Salipiger abyssi: one gene and its partner. Each later gene encodes a partner of the first gene's protein in a complex. Links are inferred from orthologs where the notes say so. Each region holds a gene or a part of one and is shown in the gene's direction. Other genes may lie near its edges. The genes, in order: clpS and clpA.

Evidence for each region.
Region 2: the proteins of clpS (region 1) and clpA are in contact, whole or in part, in a solved structure (PDB 1LZW), measured with the Escherichia coli proteins. The link is inferred for Salipiger abyssi from one-to-one orthologs.

What each region holds. Positions count from the first base shown.
Region 1 is NZ_CP015093.1:953,611-959,546, forward strand. Bases 2,114-4,794 are described here. They hold clpS (ATP-dependent Clp protease adapter ClpS), read left to right. Parts: upstream 2,114-3,113; coding sequence 3,114-3,476; downstream 3,477-4,794. Other genes in these bases: Ga0080574_RS08250 (HAD family hydrolase), read right to left, coding at 2,319-3,017; Ga0080574_RS08260 (class I SAM-dependent methyltransferase), read left to right, coding at 3,502-4,479; Ga0080574_RS08265 (SDR family NAD(P)-dependent oxidoreductase), read left to right, coding at 4,526-4,794. In the rest of the region: Holliday junction branch migration DNA helicase RuvB, read left to right, coding at 1-499; Ga0080574_RS08245 (D-alanyl-D-alanine carboxypeptidase family protein), read right to left, coding at 595-2,037; more of Ga0080574_RS08265, read left to right, coding at 4,795-5,326; hemF (oxygen-dependent coproporphyrinogen oxidase), read left to right, coding at 5,382-5,936. UniProt on the Escherichia coli protein: Involved in the modulation of the specificity of the ClpAP-mediated ATP-dependent protein degradation.
Region 2 is NZ_CP015093.1:1,846,245-1,852,551, reverse strand. What follows is about bases 1,825-4,876. They hold clpA (ATP-dependent Clp protease ATP-binding subunit ClpA), read left to right. Parts: upstream 1,825-2,211; coding sequence 2,212-4,542; downstream 4,543-4,876. Other genes in these bases: Ga0080574_RS12450 (FadR/GntR family transcriptional regulator), read left to right, coding at 4,705-4,876; gloB (hydroxyacylglutathione hydrolase), read left to right, coding at 1,825-2,056. In the rest of the region: Ga0080574_RS12470 (F0F1 ATP synthase subunit delta), read right to left, coding at 1-21; Ga0080574_RS12465 (class I SAM-dependent methyltransferase), read right to left, coding at 489-1,238; more of gloB, read left to right, coding at 1,301-1,824; more of Ga0080574_RS12450, read left to right, coding at 4,877-5,463; Ga0080574_RS12445 (COG3650 family protein), read right to left, coding at 5,471-6,085; Ga0080574_RS12440 (ABC transporter permease), read right to left, coding at 6,165-6,307. UniProt on the Escherichia coli protein: ATP-dependent specificity component of the ClpAP protease. It directs the protease to specific substrates. It has unfoldase activity. The primary function of the ClpA-ClpP complex appears to be the degradation of unfolded or abnormal proteins.

The sequences.
Region 1 (5,936 bases):
GACGCGGCTGCAATTCTACACGGTGGAGGAGCTCAACAGCATCGTCACCCGCAACGCCGAAAAGCTCGGCGTGCGGGCCGAGCCCGATGGCGCCCGCGAGATCGCGCGGCGCGCGCGCGGCACACCCCGGATCGCCGGGCGACTGCTGCGCCGGGTGGTGGATTTCGCCGTGGTCGAGGGCAATGGCGTGGTGACCCAGGCGCTGGCCGACCGCTCGCTGACCCGGCTGGGCGTCGACGGGCTGGGGCTCGACGGCGCCGACCGGCGCTATCTGACGCTGATCGCCGAGCATTACGCCGGCGGGCCGGTGGGGATCGAGACGATCTCGGCGGCGCTGTCGGAAAGCCGAGACGCCATCGAGGAGGTGATCGAGCCCTATCTGCTGCAACAGGGGCTCATCCAGCGCACCCCGCGCGGGCGGATGCTGGCGCAGCGCGCCTGGACCCATCTCGGCATGGCGGCGCCGAAACCGCCCGGGCAGGCGACACTCTTCGACTGAAGAACACCCCGCAAAAGAAAACCCCCGGCAAAGTGGCCGGGGGCAGGGCTCTGGAGGTCCGCCCGGCGTTTTCGCCGATGCGGTCTTGGTCTCGCTCAGCTCGGGCCGATCATGAAGCAGGTCACCTGACGGGCCTGAAGGCGGCGGCAGGCGAGATCGGCGGTCTCGCGGCTCAGCCCCATGAAGTTGGCGTCGAAGCCGCTGCTGCGGTTCACCACCTTGCGCAGCGAGCCATCGAGCGTGCTGGTCTCCATCAGCGCGGTCTTCAGCAGCACCTTTTCGGCGGAGTAGCGGCTGGGATAGCGGCCCACATTGATGCCCCAGTGGCGCCCGCCGGAGGTGGAAAGCCGGGTGACGACCTCCTGCTCCTCGACCGGCTCGGCGATGGGCTCTGCGGCCGCCGCCGCGGCGGCGCTGGCCAGCACGATGCCCTTGGGTCGGCGCATCGGCTTGACCGAGGCGCCCGGCGCCACGTCCGAGGCATCCGCCACCTGCACCGGCGCAGGTTCCGCCGCGACCTTGGCGGTCTGCACCGCCGCCAGCACGGTTTCGATATCGCCCTCGACGCTGGCCACCAGCGGCGCCACATCGGTGCCCGAGGCACCCGGGCGGGATTGCGGACGCAGGCTGCGGGTCACCGCCGCGCTCACCACGCGGATCGTCTTGCCACGCGCCCCGTCCGGCGAAGGATCGGCGCTCCGCGCCACCAGCACATCGCCCAGCCCCTTGTTGCCGAGATAGGGCGGTTTGCCCGGCCGGCGCAGCGCCACGCGGGTATTGGCGCGCTTGAAGCCCAAATCCATCAGCTCGGCCACCTTGGCATTGCGCGACGCGGTCGAGCGACCGCCGAAGACAGTGGTGATGATCCGCTCCTGCCCGCGCTCGGCGGAGGCCACGAGGTTGAAGCCAGCGGCGCGTGTATAGCCGGTCTTGATGCCGTCGGCACCCCGATACTGCCCCAGGAAGCGGCGGTTGGTATTGGCCACCTCGCGCATCCCCGCATGGGTCGTGACCCGCGAGAACAGGTTATAATATTGCGGATAATCATAGATCATGTGCCGGCCCAGCATCGACATGTCGCGGGCGGTCGACATATGCCCGCTCTCGGTCAGGCCGTTGGCATTCTTGAAATTGGTCCGGGTCATGCCCATCGCCTTGGCGGTGCGGTTCATCCGGCGGGCAAAGGCGGCCTCGGACCCGGCAATCGCCTCGCCGATGGCGGTGGCGGCATCGTTGGCCGATTTCACCGCCGCGGCGCGCACCAGATAGCGCAGCTTGATCTTCTGCCCCTGCCGAAGCCCCAGCTTCGACGGCGGCTCTGCGGCCGCGTTGCGCGACACGGTCACCATCGTGTCCATGGTCAGTTCGCCATGCTCGACCGCCTCGAAGGCGATATAGAGCGTCATCATCTTGGTGAGCGATGCCGGATGCAGCGGCGTATCCGCATTCTCCGCATGCAGGACTTCGCCCGATCGCGCGTCCATCACCATGGCGGCATATGGCGCCGCCATCACGCTCACCGGTACAGCGATGAGCATCCAAATCAATGTGAAAACATACAGGCCTGCTCGGCCCGGCCGTTGCCTACGCCGTCCCGTCACGGTATCCGCCTTTTGCTGCCTCTCGCCCCCGGATTTTTCCGGTGAGCATTCTTGTCATTGCTTTTGAGCGTAGCACGGGATCCACATCAAAGAAACCCTGCAATTTATTGGTTTTCTGGCCTTTTCCCGAGGCTAAAATCCACATTTAGGGTCACCCCGGTGCGCATGCCCAAGAAAAGCGATTGCGGCAAAAATGTGGCAGGCGCCTTGCCGCCGACTCAACCGATGCGGGCAACCAGCCCGGGCAACGCCCCCAGATCGGGCAACTCGACAAAGCGCGGATGCACCGGTTTCTCGGCCATCTCCAGCGTCCACATCAGCTCTTGCGGGACGTAGACACCCCAGCCGCCCGCCTCGATGGCGGGCCGGACATCCGATTTCAGCGAGTTGCCCACCATCATCGCCGCCTCGGCGCCGCCCGGGGTCTGCGCAAAGATCCTTGCATAGGTCTCGGGCTGCTTGTCCGAGACGATCTCGACCGCGTCAAAGAGCTCGCCCAGCCCCGATTGCGCCAGCTTGCGCTCCTGATGCAGCAGGTCGCCCTTGGTGATCAGCACCAGGTGATGGCCCTCCGCCAGCTCTTCGACAGCTTCCCGCGCATGCGGCAAGAGCTCGATCGGATGCGCCAGCATGTCCTGCCCGGCGGTGAGAATCTCGCCGATCACCGCGCCCGGCACCCGCCCCTCGGTCACCTCGATGGCGGTTTCGATCATCGACAGGACAAAGCCCTTCACGCCGAATCCGTAATGGCCGATATTGCGCCGTTCCGCCTCCAGCAGCCTGGCATCCAGGTGTTCGGCATCTGCATGATCCGCGAGCAGATCCGCGAATCGCTGCTGCGTCAGCTGGAAAAACCGCTCGTTATGCCAGAGCGTATCGTCCGCATCGAAACCGATTGTTTGCAATTTCCGCGTCATATAAGCGAGACTCCGTCGTGCAACCCTTTCCTCGCGGGCTGCGCCGTTTTATATAGACGCTTCGAACCTTGAACCGCAAAGCGCCTTGAGCCCGAGATGACATTCACCATCACGGAAAACACCGTCCGCCTCGCCAACCGGCCCTCGTCCACCGACGATGGCCAGGGCGATGCCGATGTGGTCCTTCAGACCAAGCCCAAGACCAAGCGCCCGCCGCTCTACAAGGTGCTGCTGCTGAACGACGATTACACACCGATGGAATTCGTCGTGCATGTGCTCGAACGGTTTTTCGGCATGTCGCACGCGCAGGCGTTTGAGATCATGCTGACCGTCCACAAAAAGGGCGTTGCCGTTGTCGGGGTCTTCAGCCACGAAATTGCCGAGACCAAGGTGGGCCAGGTGATGGATTTCGCCCGGCGCCACCAGCACCCGCTGCAATGCACCATGGAAAAGGAGTGAGCCGCGCGCCCGCGCCGGCCCTGCCATGACAGCCGACAGACTGAGTTTTGCGACAGAGGCAGGCCTGACCCTGCCCGCTGACGGGCCGATCCTGCTGATCGGCGCGCCGGGGGATCTCTATTCCGATGCCCTGCCGCTCGACCGTTGCACCGTGGTGCAGGGGGTCAAGCCCGATCACGATACCTGGACGGCGCGCGGCGTGCCGGTGACGCTGGCGCCCGAGGGCAATTTTGCCGCCGCCATCGTCTTCCTACCGCGCGCCCGCGATCTCGCCGAGGCGCGCGTCGCCATGGCCTGCAACGCCGCGCCCGGCGGGCTGATCGTGATCGACGGGCAGAAAACCGATGGCATCGAACCGCTTGCCAAGGCTGTGAAAGCCCGGGGGGCGTTGCTGGGCCAGGTCTCCAAGGCGCATGGCAAGACCGTCTGGTTCACAGCCTCCGACGCCTTTGCCGACTGGGCGCGCGGCCCGGCGCAGAACAGCTACGGTCTCTGGACCGCGCCGGGCGTGTTCTCCGCCGACGCGCCCGATCCGGGCTCCGAGGCACTGCTCGCCGCCCTGCCCGCCAAGCTCGGCGCAAACGTCGCCGATCTCGGCGCCGGCTGGGGCGGGCTCGCCACCGGGCTGCTGGCGCGCGACACTCTCGCCGAGCTGCATCTTGTCGAGGCCGATCACAGCGCGCTCGACTGCGCGCAGCGCAACGTCACCGACCCGCGCGCACGGTTTCACTGGGCCGACGCCACCGCCTGGACACCGCCCGAGCCGCTCGACGCCGTGGTGATGAATCCGCCTTTCCACAGCGGGCGCAAATCCGATCCGGCGCTCGGCCAGGCCTTTATCGCCGCCGCCAAGCGCATCCTGAAACCCTCGGGCCATCTCTGGCTGGTGGCCAACCGCCACCTGCCCTACGAGACCGCTCTTGAGGCACAGTTCCGCGACAGCGCGGAAATCGCCGGCGACAACCGGTTCAAGATCCTCCACGCCTCTCGCCCGAACCGATGATCTTCGCTAACGTCCCGCCCAGGGGACAAACCGCAGGGACCGCTGCATGAGCTATTCCATCGAAGGCAAGACCGCCATCGTCACCGGCGCCGCCAATGGCGTGGGTCTCGCCATCGCCCGCCATTTCGCCAACAAGGGCGCGAATGTCATGTTCGCCGATATGGACGAGAACCGCCTTGCCAAGGAATGCGGGCAGGAAACCAATGGCGGCAACATGTGTTACTTTGCCGGCGACCTGCGCGAGCGGCTGACGCTTGCCAACCTGCTTTCAGCCACGCTCGACGCCTTCGACCGGGTCGATATCCTGGTGAACGGCGCGCGCCAGATGATGCCTTCCGATCCGCTCGATCTCGAAGACGATACAGTAGAGACTCTGCTGGGGCAGAACCTCATGCCGGCGCTGCGGCTGAGCCAGATCGTCGCCAACCGCATGATCAAGCAGACCAATGGCGACAATGAGCGTCAGGCCGGCGCAATCATCAACCTCTCCTCCATCGCCTCTCGGCGCACCCAGCAGAAGCTCATGGCCTATTCGATCTCCTGCGCCGCGCTCGACCAGATGACCCGCTCGCTGGCGGTGTCGCTGGCGCCCAACAGGATCCGGGTGAACGGCGTGGGCTTCGGCTCCGTGATGTCCGCCAGCCTCAAGGACAAGCTGAAGGCAAACCCCGATTACCGCCGCGAGATCGAGGAACACACGCCGCTGGGCCGCATCGCCGGGCCCGGCGCATTGGCCGAGGCGGTGCAGTTCCTTGCCTCCGAGGGCTCGGGCTTCATGACCGGGCAGATCCTGACCGTCGATGGCGGTCGCACCCTGCTCGACCCGGTGGCCGCCCCCGCGCATTGATTGCCCCGCGCGGCGCTTGCCGCTACCACGGGCCGGTGGATGCGAGGAGACACCGATGACCGATACCGACGCTTTCGCCGGGCGCAAGGCCCGCGCCTCGGACTGGTTCCGCACGCTGCGCGACGAGATCGTCGCGGCCTTCGAGGCGCTGGAGGTCAGCCATGTCACCGGACCGTTCTCGGAGGCGCCAGCGGGCCGGTTCGAGGTCACGCCCACCTCGCGGCAGGCGGATGACGGGTCCGATGCCGGCGGCGGGCTGATGAGCGTGATGCGCGGCGGACGGGTCTTCGAAAAGGTCGGCGTGAATGTCTCGACCGTCTACGGCACATTGGGGGCGGCGGCGCAAAAGGCGATGGCGGCGCGCGGCGTGCCCGGCATCGAAGAGGATCCGCGCTTCTGGGCCTCGGGGATCAGCCTTGTCGCGCATATGCAGAATCCGCATGTGCCGGCGGTGCATATGAACACGCGGATGTTCTGGACGCCCGGCGCCTGGTGGTTCGGCGGTGGCTCCGATCTCAACCCCTGCCTCGAATACGATGAGGACACGGCGCATTTCCACGCCACGCAACAGGCGCATCTCGCCCCGCATGGCGCCACGCTCTACCCCGAG
Region 2 (6,307 bases), 890 kb from region 1 along the record:
AGCTGGTTCTGACACGTCCACCCTTCCGATATGAGGCCCCCGCGACGCACGGGGAGGCCCGGCGTCCGGAGGCGTTGTCCCAACCCTGAATTGCCTCAAGGCGTCGAAATCAGCGCGGATGTAGCAGAGGCTCCACGCCCTCGCAACATGCTTAGGGTGTTTTCAGACGTCCTGTAACCCGCCTTTTTCCAACCCCGTATGCCAGGCCCGTCGGACCACCAGGGGCATACCACTGGAAATATTCGGTTTTCCCCGGATTTATGCAAACAGGCGCGACACTTGGAGGCTGCCGACTGCGGCAATAAGAGATAGCGCAAACGTCCGTTTTGCCGCTCTCCGGCGGAGCGGGCCCGGCACCTGTTACCGCCTAAAGTATGAGCGGCCGGCGTCAGGAGAACCGAAGTGTTTGCGCAATCACCCATGACGTCAAGTCGCGGCGAGTCACGTCGGAGTGATGCGATTCTGAGCAGAGGCCCGGATGCGCCCGGTCACACCGCCTTGGGCTCTTTCTTGGGCGAGGGGGTGAGCACGTCGAGCGGGTTCGGCACGCGCACCTTGTCGCCCAGCCCCGTGCGCTTCGGCGGGTAGCGCTTGGCGACCCGCACGATCAGCACACCGCCAGCCACCACTGCCGGGATCGCCCGGCCGATCCGCTCCCAGGCGGGGCCGGTGCGCATCCAGAAGCGCCGGCTCGACGGCGGCTGATAGAGCACCGAGACATGCGCCTGCCGGACGAAATCGTGGATCTTGAGCTGCGCGTCGAGCTGGCTCAGCGAATAGGGCCGCCCGTAGCCGAAGGGCGTGGCGTCGGAGCGCGCCCAGAGCCCGGAGCGGTTCGGCACCACGATCAGCATCTCGCCCCCCGGCCCCAGCACCCGGTAACATTCCTCCAGCAGCTCGGAGGGCCGCTCCGAGGTCTCCAGCCCGTGCATGATCACCAGCCGGTCCACATGGCCGGTCTCCAGCGGCCAGAGCGTCTCCTCGCACAGGACCGAGACATTCGGCTGACCGGCGGGCCAGGACAGCACGCCCTGCGGCGCCGGCATCAGCCCCACGACCCGGCGCGCATCCGGCAGATAGGGCCGCAGCAGCGGCACCGCAAAGCCGTATCCCGCCACGGTCTGACCCTTGGCATGCGGCCAGTAGGCCTGCACCTGATCGCGCACCACCCGCTGCGCCGCGCGCCCCAGCGCGCTGCGATAGTAGAAATCTCGCAGGGTCTGCACATCAAGGTGCATTGCGGGGCCTCTCCCGATCCGCCAAGCTGGGGCCAGTCTGGCAAAGCCTATAAGGAAAGACCATGGAGATCGTCACCGTTCCCTGTCTCAGCGACAATTACGCCTATCTGGTGAAGGCGCCCGCAGGCGTCTGCCTGATCGACGCGCCCGAGGCCGGCCCCATCATCGAGGCGCTGGAGGCGCGCGGCTGGGGGCTGGAGACGCTGCTCATCACCCATCACCACCACGACCATGTCGGCGGCGTCGCCGAGCTGCGCGAGAGATACGGCTGCACCGTGATCGGCCCCAGGGCCGAAGAGGCCAAGCTGCCGCCGCTCGACACCGCCGTCGCGGGGGGCGATTCCCTGACGCTCGCCGGCACATCGGTCGAGGTCATCGACGTTCCCGGCCATACGCTTGGCCATGTCGCGTTTTATTTCCCCGAGGCGAGCGCGGTCTTCACCGCCGACAGCCTGGTGGCGCTGGGATGCGGGCGCGTCTTCGAAGGCACGCCCGAGATGATGTGGCAGAGCCTGTCGCGCCTCGCCGCGCTGCCGCCCGAGACCATGGTGTATACCGGCCACGAATACACCACCGCGAACGCCCGCTTCGCGATGACCATTGAACCGGGCAACGAAGCGCTTAAATTGAGGTCAGACGCCATTGCCAAAGCCCGGACAGAGGGGCACCCCACCGCCGCCTGTATGCTGTCCGAGGAACTGGCCACCAACCCTTTCCTGCGCCCCGACTCCCCGGAAATCCGCGATCTTCTGGGCATGCCGGACGCGTCTCAGGCCCAGGTCTTTGCCGAGATCCGGGGCCGTAAGGACAGGTTCTGAGCCGCCGCTTTTCACGCCACGTTGCACTCATCACCGTAAATGTGAGCGCCCAAGGCTCAGAAATTTCTTGAAGCGCGGTCGGTATCGACCAAACTTTAACCGTAAGAGGCAAAGTTGGGCATACCCGCCCGACCACAGACAAGAGGAGCGCCGCCGTGCCGTCTTTCTCGAACACCCTGGAACAGGCCATCCACGCAGCCTTGGCTCTTGCGAACTCGCGCAGTCACGAATTCGCAACCCTCGAACACCTGCTGCTCGCCCTCATCGACGAGCCCGATGCCGCCCGCGTGATGAAAGCCTGCTCCGTGGATACCGAGGAGCTGCGCACAACGCTGGTGGAATTCATCGACGAGGATCTCTCGAACCTCGTGACCGACATCGAAGGATCGGAGGCGGTGCCGACCGCCGCCTTCCAGCGCGTCATCCAGCGCGCCGCCATCCATGTGCAGTCCTCGGGCCGCACCGAGGTGACCGGCGCCAACGTGCTGGTCGCGATCTTTGCCGAGCGCGAATCGAACGCGGCCTATTTCCTGCAAGAGCAGGACATGACCCGCTATGACGCGGTGAATTTCATCGCCCATGGCGTCGCCAAGAATCCCGCCTATGGCGAGGCGCGCCCCGTGCAGGGCGCGCAGGAGGCCGAGGAAGAGGCCAAGACCCAGCAGGCCGAGGCGCCCGCCGACAACAAGGAATCGGCGCTCGGCAAATACTGCGTCGATCTCAACGCCAAGTCGCGCAAGGGCGATGTCGATCCGCTGATCGGCCGCGAACACGAGGTCGAGCGCGCGATTCAGGTGCTTTGCCGCCGCCGCAAGAACAACCCGCTTCTGGTGGGCGATCCCGGCGTAGGCAAGACCGCCATCGCCGAGGGGCTGGCGCGCAAGATCGTCAATGGCGACACGCCCGAGGTGCTGTCGAACACCACGATCTATTCGCTCGACATGGGCGCGCTGCTCGCCGGCACGCGCTATCGCGGCGATTTCGAGGAGCGGCTCAAGGCCGTGGTGACCGAGCTCGAGGAACATCCCGACGCGGTGCTCTTCATCGACGAGATCCACACGGTGATCGGCGCCGGCGCCACTTCCGGCGGCGCGATGGATGCCTCCAACCTGCTGAAGCCCGCGCTTCAGGGCGGCAAGCTGCGCACCATGGGCTCCACCACCTACAAGGAATTCCGCCAGCATTTCGAGAAGGACCGCGCGCTCAGCCGCCGGTTCCAGAAGATCGACGTGAACGAGCCCTCGGTCGATGACACGGTGAAGATCCTCAAGGGCCTCAAGCCCTATTTCGAGGAGCATCACAGCGTCAAATACACCGCGGATGCGATCAAGTCGGCGGTCGAGCTGTCGGCGCGCTACATCAATGACCGCAAGCTGCCCGACAAGGCGATCGACGTGATCGACGAGGCCGGCGCGGCGCAGCATCTCGTGGCCGAGAGCAAGCGGCGCAAGACCATCGGCGCCAAGGAGATCGAGAATGTCGTGGCCAAGATCGCCCGCATTCCCCCGAAAAACGTCTCCAAGGACGATGCCGAGGTGCTGCGCGATCTCGAAAACACGCTCAAGCGCGTGGTCTTCGGCCAGGATCCGGCCATCGAGGCGCTGTCGGCGGCGATCAAGCTGGCCCGGGCCGGTCTGCGCGAGCCCGAAAAACCCATCGGCAACTACCTCTTCGCCGGCCCGACCGGCGTCGGCAAGACCGAGGTGGCCAAGCAGCTCGCCAGCACGCTGGGGGTGGAACTGCTGCGCTTCGACATGTCGGAATACATGGAGAAACACGCGGTCTCGCGCCTGATCGGCGCGCCTCCGGGCTATGTCGGCTTCGACCAGGGCGGCCAGCTCACCGATGGCGTCGACCAGCACCCGCATTGCGTGCTGCTGCTCGACGAGATCGAAAAGGCGCACCCGGATGTCTACAACATCCTGCTCCAGGTGATGGACCACGGCACGCTGACCGACCATAACGGGCGCACGGTGGATTTCCGCAACGTGATCCTGATCATGACCTCGAACGCCGGCGCCACCGAGCAGGCCAAGGCGGCCATCGGCTTCGGTCGCGACCGCCGCGAGGGCGAGGACACCGCCGCCATCGAGCGCACCTTCACGCCGGAATTCCGCAACCGTCTGGACGCGGTGATCAGCTTCCAGCCGCTGCCGAAATCGGTCATCCTCTCGGTCGTCGAGAAGTTCGTGCTGCAACTCGAAGCGCAGCTCATGGATCGTAACGTGACCATCGAGCTGACCAAGCCCGCCGCCGAATGGCTCGGCGAAAAGGGCTACGACGACAAGATGGGCGCGCGCCCGCTGGGCCGCGTGATCCAGGAGAACCTGAAGAAACCGCTCGCCGAGGAGCTGCTCTTCGGCAAGCTCGCCAAGGGCGGCGTGGTCAAGGTGGGGGTCAAGGACGGCAAGCTGTCGCTGTCGATCGAGGGCCCCGACAAGCTGCGCCTGTCGTCGAAGAAGCCGCCGCTTCTCACCGCCGACTGACATGCCCCGTGGGCACTGCAACGCATCTCTCCGCCGCGCCCTGCGCGGCGGAGTTCGTTTTGGCCCCCGACTCTTTCTGTGTCAGCGCTCACAACGGGCTGGCATCGACCCGCCGCGCCGCGCTATGACCGCCCCCAACGCGCCGGAGACAGGAGAGGCCGCGTGAGCAAACGCCCAGAGAAACCCGCCCCGCGCCGGTCGCGCCCGGTGCAGCTGGCCGACACGATCAAGGAATGGGTCGTGGAGCACGAGCTGCGCGCCGGCGACAGGCTGCCCGGCGAGGCGGAGCTGATGGCGCGTTACGGTCGCTCCAAGGGCACCGTGCGCGAGGCGATGCGCATTCTCGAGGCCCAGGGTCTGGTCGAGACCCGCACCGGCCCCGGCGGCGGCAGCTTTGTCGGCGAGGTCACCGGTGAACGGGCCCGTGCACTGCTGGCGAATTACTTCTATTTCCGCGACCTGTCGATCTCCGACATCTACCAGATGCGCAAACTGCTAGAACCGGAGGTCGCCGCCGAGCTTGCCGGGCGGCTCGACGCCGAGCAGCTCGCCGCGCTGGAGGCGGTGATCTCGGAATACCCCCTGCCCGCCCGCGACACCGAGGAAGAGCGCAGGCAGCATGTCTCTTCGCTGAAATTCCACGCGCTGCTGGCCTCTTACGCCGACAACCCGCTGCTTGCTTTCGTGGTGGAGTTCATGGCACAGATCCTGACCGAGCTGACCGTGTGGCGCAGGCTCTACGAGCCGCATAACCGCCCGCTCTGGCAGAAGGGGCGCAGCTATCAGATCGAGCTGGTGGATGCGCTGCGCAAGGGCGACGCTTCACGCGCCCGCGCGATCATGCGCGCCCATATGGAGGTGGCCGAGACGCTGATGAAGGAGCAGGAGGCGCGCGTCCTGCGCCGCTTCATCGCCGAGTAAGCCCGCGCTATCGCGGCGCCAGCGAACAGCATCCCGACACCGCCCGCTCCAGCCGACCGCTCAGCACCAGCACCGCCGAGAGCCCGTAAAGCGCGTCCGACATGCCGTCGGAACATTGCGGATCTTTCTGCATCACCAGAACCGCCTGCTGCCCCGGCCCGCCGGCCACGGATATGAACGGCTCGACGCGCGCATCCGCCCGGCGGAACGGCCCGGACTTGAGAGTCGCAACCTCGTCGTCGATGGCCGACCAGGTCGCGGTGTCGCCGGCGGTGACGTGATAGCTCCAGAACGGTTCGGTGCCGAAACAGGTCACCTCGCCCGCGTCGGGCATGGCACTGCCCGGCTGCGCGGTGAGATAGGCGAGCGAGGCCCAGCCCGCCTGCTCGCCCAGAACAACCCGGCCCCATGTTCCGGCCTCGTTGATCGCGGTGACCTCCACATGGGTCTGGCCGGGCGCCAGCGCGCCGATCACCGGGGCGGAGGCCTCGGGCGCGGCGCGGATATTGAGCTGATCGTCCGCCGCGACACCGGTCACATCGTAGAGCGCAGGCAGCTCCTGCGCGGCGAGCGGCCCGCCGGCGCAAAGCCACAGGATAAGAACGAAAACAGCGCGCGACATCCCAACCTCCCCAGAACGGCATCCTTTGATACAGAGCCTAACCGGGCGGGGCAGAATTCCCTAGCGCGGAATACCCGACCTAGCGCCGCGCGCCCCACGAGGCAGAGGCGTGCTTGCGGGTGTAGAATTCGCCCATGAGCCCGATCATGATCAGCACCAGCGACAGGTAGAGCGGGTATTCCCAGCTCGAATTGCGCGGGTAGTAGTCGACGAAGGCATGGC